DNA from 2 places in the Shouchella oshimensis genome. Region 1 is predicted to be linked to the other one. Evidence: predicted binding sites of a transcription regulator. Region 1 holds the regulator's gene; the other holds the start of a gene.
The links. Region 1 encodes CtsR, which represses protease genes until heat stress. Its sites were predicted from a motif close to ATGGTCAATAAAGGTCAAACA; they were not measured.
Positions count from the first base shown of each region.

Region 2: a site for CtsR is predicted at 1,868-1,888, ahead of NDM98_RS02645 (ATP-dependent Clp protease ATP-binding subunit). Genes of this name have one in related genera too.

Region 1 is NZ_JAMQJY010000005.1:110,885-115,450, forward strand. Features, by position in the region: partial or broken gene clpC (ATP-dependent protease ATP-binding subunit ClpC) at 1-167, opposite strand, end outside; gene mcsB (protein-arginine kinase McsB) at 197-1,261, opposite strand; gene mcsA (protein-arginine kinase activator protein McsA) at 1,263-1,796, opposite strand; gene NDM98_RS21250 (CtsR family transcriptional regulator) at 1,826-2,287, opposite strand; rRNA gene rrf (5S ribosomal RNA) at 3,340-3,455, opposite strand; rRNA gene NDM98_RS21260 (23S ribosomal RNA) at 3,567-4,566, opposite strand, start outside.
Region 2 is NZ_JAMQJY010000001.1:469,683-474,248, reverse strand. Features, by position in the region: gene NDM98_RS02645 (ATP-dependent Clp protease ATP-binding subunit) at 1-1,700, opposite strand, end outside; partial or broken gene NDM98_RS02640 (exodeoxyribonuclease III) at 2,009-2,765, shown strand; tRNA gene NDM98_RS02635 (tRNA-Arg) at 3,192-3,264, shown strand; gene NDM98_RS02630 (hypothetical protein) at 4,340-4,566, shown strand, end outside.

The DNA.
Region 1 (4,566 bases):
CCAAGTCCAAGCGCTTGTAATGCTTTAGCTGCAATGCCTTCGCCCTCACGGATCAGACCAAGTAGAATATGCTCGGTTCCTATATTGTTATGGCCTAAACGAATTGCTTCCTCTTGTGCTAGTGCCAATACCTTTTGAGCTCTCTCTGTAAATCGACCAAACATCATTTGTGGCCACCTCCATCATAATCAGTTCACTAATCCTTAATTTGAAGCCTTTCACGAATCAAAGCGGCTCTACGCTCGTCTCGCTGTTCTGCTGTTAATACATCTCCTGCAAACTGCTGTAAGAATCCAACCTGAGTCAAAATCATCAGCTCATTAAGTATGTTCCCTGATAATCCCTCAATTAACCCTAAATCTATTCCTAGCCGAACATCTGATAGTCTTCGTGTTGCTTCCTTCGACTCAATAATGCGACTGTGAGACAAGATTCCATATGAACGATGAATCCGATCCTCGAGTTTTAATCGAGAGTTCTGCATAAGCACCTGTCTCGCATTTCGTTCTCTCTGAATCAGCTGTGTCACAACGCCATGAAGATCATCAACGATATCCTGCTCAGATTTCCCCAGTGTAATTTGATTAGAGATTTGAAAGAGGTTACCTAAAGCTTCGCTACCCTCGCCATAAATTCCTCTAACAACTAAACCTAATTGATTAATTGCCGGTAAAATTCGATTGATTTGCTGCGTCATCGCAAGAGCTGGCAAATGCATCATCACTGAGGCACGCATTCCCGTCCCTACATTTGTTGGACAACTCGTTAAATAGCCACGCTTTTCATCATATGCATACGTAAGGTGTTCCTCAACCCAATCATCAACAGATTGTGCAATGTCCAGGCCATTCTCCAATTGTGAGCCTGTAAATAAACACTGAATACGCAGATGATCCTCTTCATTAATCATTATGCTTAGTGATTCGTCTTTATTTAACAGCACTGCCCCGTGTTTGGATTGTTCAGCTAAGTGTGGACTAATTAAGTGTTTTTCAACTAACACTCGTTTTTCATTAGACTTTAACTCTTCCATGTACAAAGTATCTATCGAGCCAATTTGCTCATTTGGAGCATTTGTTAGTGCATCCACAGTATAATCTGTCACTTCTTTTGACTGATTTAAAGAGGAGAGGATTGGAAAAGCATAATCCTTAAGGTTTCTAGCCAATCGAATTCTGCTACTTAGAACAATATCTAAATCTGTCCCTGTTTCCTTCATCCAAGGACTAATTGCATCTTTTATAAAACGCTCAAGTGTCATATCACCCCTCCTCTTGCTCTTTATTTTTTTGCTCTAATGAACGAATATGATCTCGTACTTCAGCTGCTTTTTCAAACTCTTCACTTTCAATGTATTCTTTAATTTTCGATTTGAGTGCGTTGATTTCTTTTTGACGTTTAATTCCTCCACCAATTCGTTTCGGAATTTTACCATGGTGCCTTACATTTCCGCTATGTACACGGCGCAGCACTGGGTCAAGCTTATCATCAAAGGTTTCATAACAAGTCGCACAGCCAAACCTTCCTATTTCAACAAATTGACTGTACGTCATCTGGCAACTTTCACACGTTCTTTCCTTAGGCGCCGATTTATGCTCGCTGCCCTGGATATCTGGATGCTCAAAATGCAACAATCCTGATAAAAGCTGATGAATCGAAAATGTATTAGATCCGGGAATATGTTCACCCTTCTCTTTTGCACACGTTTCGCAAAGATGTATCTCTGTTTTTTCACCATTAATAATCTTTGTAAAGTGTAGGGTAGCCTGCCGCTGTTGACACTCTTGGCACTTCATTATATGCGCTCACCTCTTTTTCATCTAGCTTACTTATATTTAAGAGTATTAATCATTGCTTTTAAAACATTTGAACGAATTTGGTCTCGATAAGGTAGCTCTACTTTTAGTACAGAGCGATCAAGAACACTTACCATTAAATTCGCTTCTCTTTTTGTTACTGCCTTCTCTTCAAATAACCGCATCACAATCGTTTCAGCTGTCTGTTGATCAATGACTGGTCCAATAAGGTGGAGTAGATGATCATATAGGTCGACCTTCTCATGAGTCTCAACTTTTATAATTCGAATGTAACCTCCGCCACCACGTTTACTTTCAACAATATAACCTTTTTCCAAGGTAAAACGAGTACTAATAACATAATTTATTTGAGAGGGGACGCATTCAAATCTCTTCGCTAACTCACTTCTCTTTATCTCTAGTAGCTCATTACCACTTTTTAGTAAAGTACTTTTTAAGTACTGCTCAATAAAATCAGAGATATTTCGCATTTTGTTACCCCCCTCTCTTCAGATGGATGATCTGATGAATGAATTGGTGCACGATCTAGTTCGCGATCTGACTTTGACTATATTTGACTAACTTTATTATAATCATTTTGATTAAAAAGTTCAAATTCTGTGTCTTCTAGTCTCTCCAGGTTTGCATGATCTAGACTTTTTTTGGAGAAAGGATTTGGTGGAGGATTGGTTTTATGTGTTAGATCTTGGTGTGGGGAGGGGGAGCTTGGTTTTATGTGGTGGGTTCTTGCTAATATTCCCCTTCCTCTTGCTTATCCTCCAGTATCTCTTGGTGGTGCAGCTTGGTTCTTGGTGAATGGGTGCTTTTCGTTGGTTAAGGTTTTGTTGTTCTTGGTTTTGCCTTTGGTTTTCGGGTTAAGTGGTTTGTAGGGTTTATATAATGGGGTAAACCTGAATAGGTTTATTCCTTTTGAAATGGTTTGAGTGTTGCGATGCGGCTTGTTCAGTAGTTGGAGAGTGCTCTTGCTTTTGGGCTTTCTCTCTTGGTGCGGAGGGCTCGGGCTTGGTACAGGAAGGTGGTTCTTGGTGTGAAGAGAAGTCTCTTGGTGGTATGAAAAAGGTTCTTGCTAACGTTGTTCTTTCTCTTGCTAGTGAAGGGAGGTTCTTGGTTACCTAGTTGTTTTTCTTAGTATAGGAGCTTGATGCTGGGTAAATGATGATTTGCTCTTGTATTATCTCTGGTTTCTCTTGGTAATGAAGCCTATTTCTTGGTGAATGGGTGCTCTTGCTTGGTTACGTTCGCCTGTTTCTTGGTATTGCCTTTGTTCCTTTCGTTTACTGCTTCTAATCGGTCTAAGTCCGGATTGATTTCTTCCTTCCACTTCCAGCTTCAATCGATCTAAACCCGAATAGGTTTATTCCTTTCCATCTTTTCTTCTTGATTCTCCGCCCTTTTTTCTTACTATCCCTCTCCTCTTCTGGCTAAATCTCGATTCCTCTTGCTTCCTCAACTCCAATCCATATCCACACAAAAAACCCCTTCATCCAATGGGTTAACCATCAGATGAAGGGGTTCTTAAAGTGCCCGGCAACGTTCTACTCTCGCAGGGGGAAGCCCCCAACTACCATTGACGCAGAAGAGCTTAACGGCCGTGTTCGGCATGGGAACGGGTGTGACCTCTTCGCTATTGCTACCGGACTTATAAGAGAAAAGATTCTCTCAAAACCAAATCGTGCCCACAGGAGGAGGAATTCACCGAAGTGACTTCTTCTTCCTGTTTCTATGCTACTCACACTGTCTTTCACCATGTTGGATAAGTCCTCGACCGATTAGTATCTGTCCGCTCCACGTGTTGCCACGCTTCCACTCCAGACCTATCAACCTCATCATCTCTAAGGGGTCTTACTGGCTTACGCCATGGGAAATCTCATCTTGAGGGGGGCTTCATGCTTAGATGCTTTCAGCACTTATCCCGTCCACACGTAGCTACCCAGCGATGCTCCTGGCGGAACAACTGGTACACCAAGCGGTGTGTCCATCCCGGTCCTCTCGTACTAAGGACAGCTCCTCTCAAATTTCCTGCGCCCGCGACGGATAGGGACCGAACTGTCTCACGACGTTCTGAACCCAGCTCGCGTGCCGCTTTAATGGGCGAACAGCCCAACCCTTGGGACCTACTTCAGCCCCAGGATGCGACGAGCCGACATCGAGGTGCCAAACCTCCCCGTCGATATGGACTCTTGGGGGAGATAAGCCTGTTATCCCCAGGGTAGCTTTTATCCGTTGAGCGACGGCCCTTCCATTCGGCACCGCCGGATCACTAAGCCCGACTTTCGTCCCTGCTCGACTTGTAGGTCTCGCAGTCAAGCTCCCTTATGCCTTTGCACTCTTCGAATGATTTCCAACCATTCTGAGGGAACCTTTGGGCGCCTCCGTTACTGTTTAGGAGGCGACCGCCCCAGTCAAACTGCCCACCTGACAATGTCCCTGACCCGGATCACGGGTCGAGGTTAGAATGTCAGCACCGTCAGGGTAGTATCCCACCAATGCCTCCACCGAAGCTGGCGCTCCGGTTTCAAAGGCTCCTACCTATCCTGTACAAACGATACCAACATCCACTATCAGGCTACAGTAAAGCTCCATGGGGTCTTTCCGTCCTGTCGCGGGTAACCTGCATCTTCACAGGTACTATAATTTCACCGGGTCTCTCGTTGAGACAGTATCCAAATCGTTACACCATTCGTGCGGGTCGGAACTTACCCGACAAGGAATTTCGCTACCTTAGGACCGTTATAGTTACGGCCGCCGT
Region 2 (4,566 bases), on a different contig from region 1:
GCGTTAGAAGTCATGATTATGATAGTGTCTTGGAAGGAAACCACTCGACCTTGGCTGTCTGTTAGGCGACCATCCTCTAAAATTTGCAGGAAGCTATGCTGCACATCAGGATGGGCTTTTTCAATCTCATCAAGCAAAATAATGCTGTATGGCTTACGACGAACCTGTTCTGTTAACTGTCCACCTTCATCATGACCAACATAGCCTGGAGGAGAACCAATTAGTTTAGAGACAGAGTGTTTCTCCATAAACTCACTCATATCAAGACGAATCATAGCATCTCGGCTACCAAAGACCTCAGCTGCAAGTGTTTTACTTAACTCTGTTTTACCAACCCCAGTTGGGCCAATAAACATGAAGCTAATTGGGCGGTTGGCTGCTTTCAAACCAGCTCGACTACGTTTTACAGCCTTAGCTACTTTCTCAACAGCTTCTTCCTGACCAATCACCTGACCTTGAAGACGGGAAGCAAGATCTTTCATTTTTTGCTGTTCCGCTTTTTGCAATTTCTTAACTGGAATACCTGTACGTTTTTCTATGACATCTTGAATTAAATCAACAGTCACTTCTACGGCAGCACCAGTAGTTTTTTCTTTTTGCTCAAGTAAAACAAGCTCTTCCTGACGAAGCAACGCTGCTTTTTCATAATCCTCTACCTCTGAAGCCTGTTGTTTCTCAGCACGGATTTTCGTTAAGCGTTCCTCAATTTGCTCTTTATCCTGATTTTCATCCGATAGAGAGAGTCTTGAACCAACTTCGTCTAACAAGTCAATCGCCTTATCTGGTAGGAAGCGATCCTGAATATAGCGATCAGATAACGCTACACTTGCACGTAAAACTTCATCTGAATAAGCTACATGGTGATACGATTCATAGATAGGACGCAAGCCTTGAAGAATTTCATATGTTTGCTCAAGTGTTGGCTCCTTAACATTTACCGGCTGAAAACGACGTTCTAAAGCGGCATCTTTTTCAATTTGACGGAACTCTTTTAATGTTGTTGCTCCAATCAATTGGAATTTCCCACGAGCTAGAGCCGGTTTTAGAATGTTTGAAGCGTCCATACTACCATCATTGGAAGCACCTGCACCAACCATCATATGAATCTCATCCATAAAGAGGATGACATCTTGTCTTTCTTCAACCTCTTGAATCAACTTTTGAATATTTTCTTCAAACTGACCTCGGTAGCTAGTTCCTGCAACAAGAGATGTAAGATCTAAGCTATAAATTTGCTTATCTTTCATTTTAAAAGGAACAGATCCTTCGGCAATACGGCGAGCTAGACCTTCTGCAATCGCAGTTTTACCAACACCAGCTTCACCGATTAAAACCGGATTATTTTTGGTGCGACGACTAAGCACTTGAATAACACGTTCAACTTCCTCTTCACGACCAATAACAGGATCAATCTGACCATTTTTTGCGCTAGCAGTTAGATTGCGACCATATTGATCAAGGAAACCATTACCAGCACCTTTATCCTCTTTTACCTTTTGACGAACACCTTGAGATGAGTTTGAGCCTTGATTGGCAAAGTATTGTTTAAACAGATCATCAAATGATCCACCTTGATTATTTAGAGGTTGTTGCATCATTTGAAAACATTCCGCGCAGAGCTGTATATTCCTTGCTTGGTTATTGATCATTAATTTAACATCGACTGAAGCATCACGTTGCTGACAATGTTGACATTTCATGTTTACATTCCTCCTAAGTAAGAGTGAAATTAGACTTTGATTAACTTTGACCTTTGCGAGAAAAAATAAAGATCAAAGGTTTTGACTAAGTCTGACCTTAATCTTAAAACGTTAGCAACTCATCGTCAAATGAACTGCTTGTGTGTTTTTTGATTATAGTTGTATTATACCTGACCATTTCTGACCTTTCAAGATTTTTGCTTGATCTTTTTTGATGAGACTAAAGGTAGACCGGTTAGGTTTTGTCCATTATGATGGAGTAGTTGTCGAACGTCAAACAATTAGCTTAACGCTTTATGGGGGAATGTATGAAATTTATATCTTGGAACGTAAACGGCATCCGTGCCTGTGTCAAAAAAGGCTTTTTAGATTATTTTCATGAGGAGAATGCAGACTTTTTCTGCTTACAAGAAACAAAGTTACAAGCAGGACAAATCGAGCTAGATCTTAAAGGCTACCAAGCAATACTGGAACTATGCCGAGAAAAAAGGATACTCCGGCACAGCGATATTCACCAAAAAAGAACCTCTGTCAGTTACCTACGGACTAGGTGAAGAAATAGAAGATCTTGAAGGTCGTGTCATTACATTAGAATATGAAGAGTTTTATCTTATAACCATGTACACACCGAATGCAAAACGAGATCTCACGCGCCTAGGCTATCGTATGCTCTGGGAAGAGGCAGCTCGCCGTTATATCAGTCAGCTTGAAGAGAACAAACCCGTTATCTTATGCGGCGACCTAAACGTTGCACACCAGCCTAACGATGTAAAAAATGACCGTGCTAATATCGGTAACGCTGGATTTACAGATCAAGAAAGAGGCAAGTTTAACCGTTTATTAGAAGCTGGTTACTTAGATTCCTTCCGACTTTTTTATCCTGAGCGTGATGATGCCTTTACATGGTGGTCGTATATGTCCAAGGTTCGTGAGCGAAATATCGGTTGGCGTATTGACTACTTTATTGTCTCTAAGCAATTGGAAGATAAGATAAAGGATGCAGGTATTGACTCACATATCTACGGCAGTGATCATTGTCCGGTGAAGCTAGATCTTGAGGTTTAACACTGGGAGTGGGGAGGAGGGGCTTGGTAAATGGTCATTCCTCTTGCTATGTGTCGAATGCTCTTGATGAAGGGAACTCTTTCTTGATTAAGTATAGATAGTTCTTGGTGAAGAGGTCTACTTCTTGGTTAAGTTGAGGAAGTTCTTGATGAAGAGGTCTACTTCTTGATTAAGTTCAGGTAGTTCTTGGTGAAGAGGTCTACTTCTTGATTAAGTTCAGGTAGTTCTTGGTGAAGAGGTCTACTTCTTGATTATAAGCTGACCTATCTTATTAACTAGTTCATCTCTCTTTGTAAGTGCTCCATGCTCTTGCCAACTCCTTAACCGTCTTAGTAAATGGATGCTTTATCTTGCTAACATCAAAAAAGACACAAATCTTGCTAAATCCACAATCTTTCAATAAGATAGAACTTGCAATAAAATTCAGCCCTAGTAGCACAGCGGATAGTGCACTGGTTTCCTAAACCATAGGTCGGGAGTTCGAGTCTCTCCTAGGGCATAACTAGTTTAAAATTTATCTAAAAGATGATATTGCTGATATATATGTAAAGTATGCTGCAAATACGGGTGGAAATAGTCCATATCGCGTTACTGTAATATTTAATAGTGATTTGAATACAAAAGATATATTACTTGAGATGGACCTGAGAGTAAAAATGAACCTACAAAAAATTATAGGAAATGAAACTCTTTGAAGTTAACTATAAAAAACAGGCTGAGCGCTCAAGGCTAATTTGTTACTTTACCAATCAAGAGAAATCCAAGTATACCCTATGTACATTAAAATAAAAAAGCTAATTGTCATTAATGAATTTACAAAGGATAACCAAATACTTCTGCCTAACATACCAAAAACTAAGCCTACTGTTCCGAACACAAAAGTAAGAAGCCAGAGAGAACTTGCGATATTTAAAATGATATTAGGTATCCAAACTATTATTGACAATAAAACACAACATAAAGAGATTATTCTATAGGTTTTTTTATTCACAAAATGCCGCCTTTTATTTATTTTTTTATGAAGTCTACTTTTTATTATAGCTAAATACTTAATCAAATAAATAAAATCTAACGTTTTTCTAAAATCTTGTATAGAAACTCAGAAAAAGGCCTTCCAAGCGAAAATCCTTAAATCAAGTATGACTACATTGAATTTAGACTTTTGGTTTAACAAAACTGATATTAGATGTTATTGTGGTTCATATTTCCATGTAGTGTTTTATCATACACCTTTTCGATACTTACTAAGGTAGCTTTAAAATTACGTTATCAGCCACAACATCATTTATATCTTTAACAAAGTCACCCTCGCTAATTTCATCAGTTGTTTCTTCGTCATTTACTTCCTCCTAAAAAACAAAAGTCACAACAAATGCCGTCAAAATTCCTAATAAAATGATATACAATAAGTAACGCGCTTCTTTCATAATATTTAACCTCCTAACCATTTTACCTACAATATTATCGTGTATGATCTGGCTCTTCAAGATGGTACGTTTTACACCTCTCAACAACCAATAGTATACTAATCAACGTAGATCATGAATGTGTATCAAAAAGAAAGAGGCGGTAAAATGAATTTAGTCTGGTATGTTAGTTACGGATCAAATCTTATGGAGGATCGTTTCCATTGTTATATAAGAGGTGGAGTGCCAACGGGATCAAGTGAAGCGGAGAGAGGCTGTCGTGATGCGACACTTCCTCGTGATAATCGTGGCTGTGTTCTGCCATACCCTTTGTATTTTGCAAAGGATGAGAGTAAGTGGGGGAAAGGCGGCGTGGCTTTTATTGGTCACAAAGA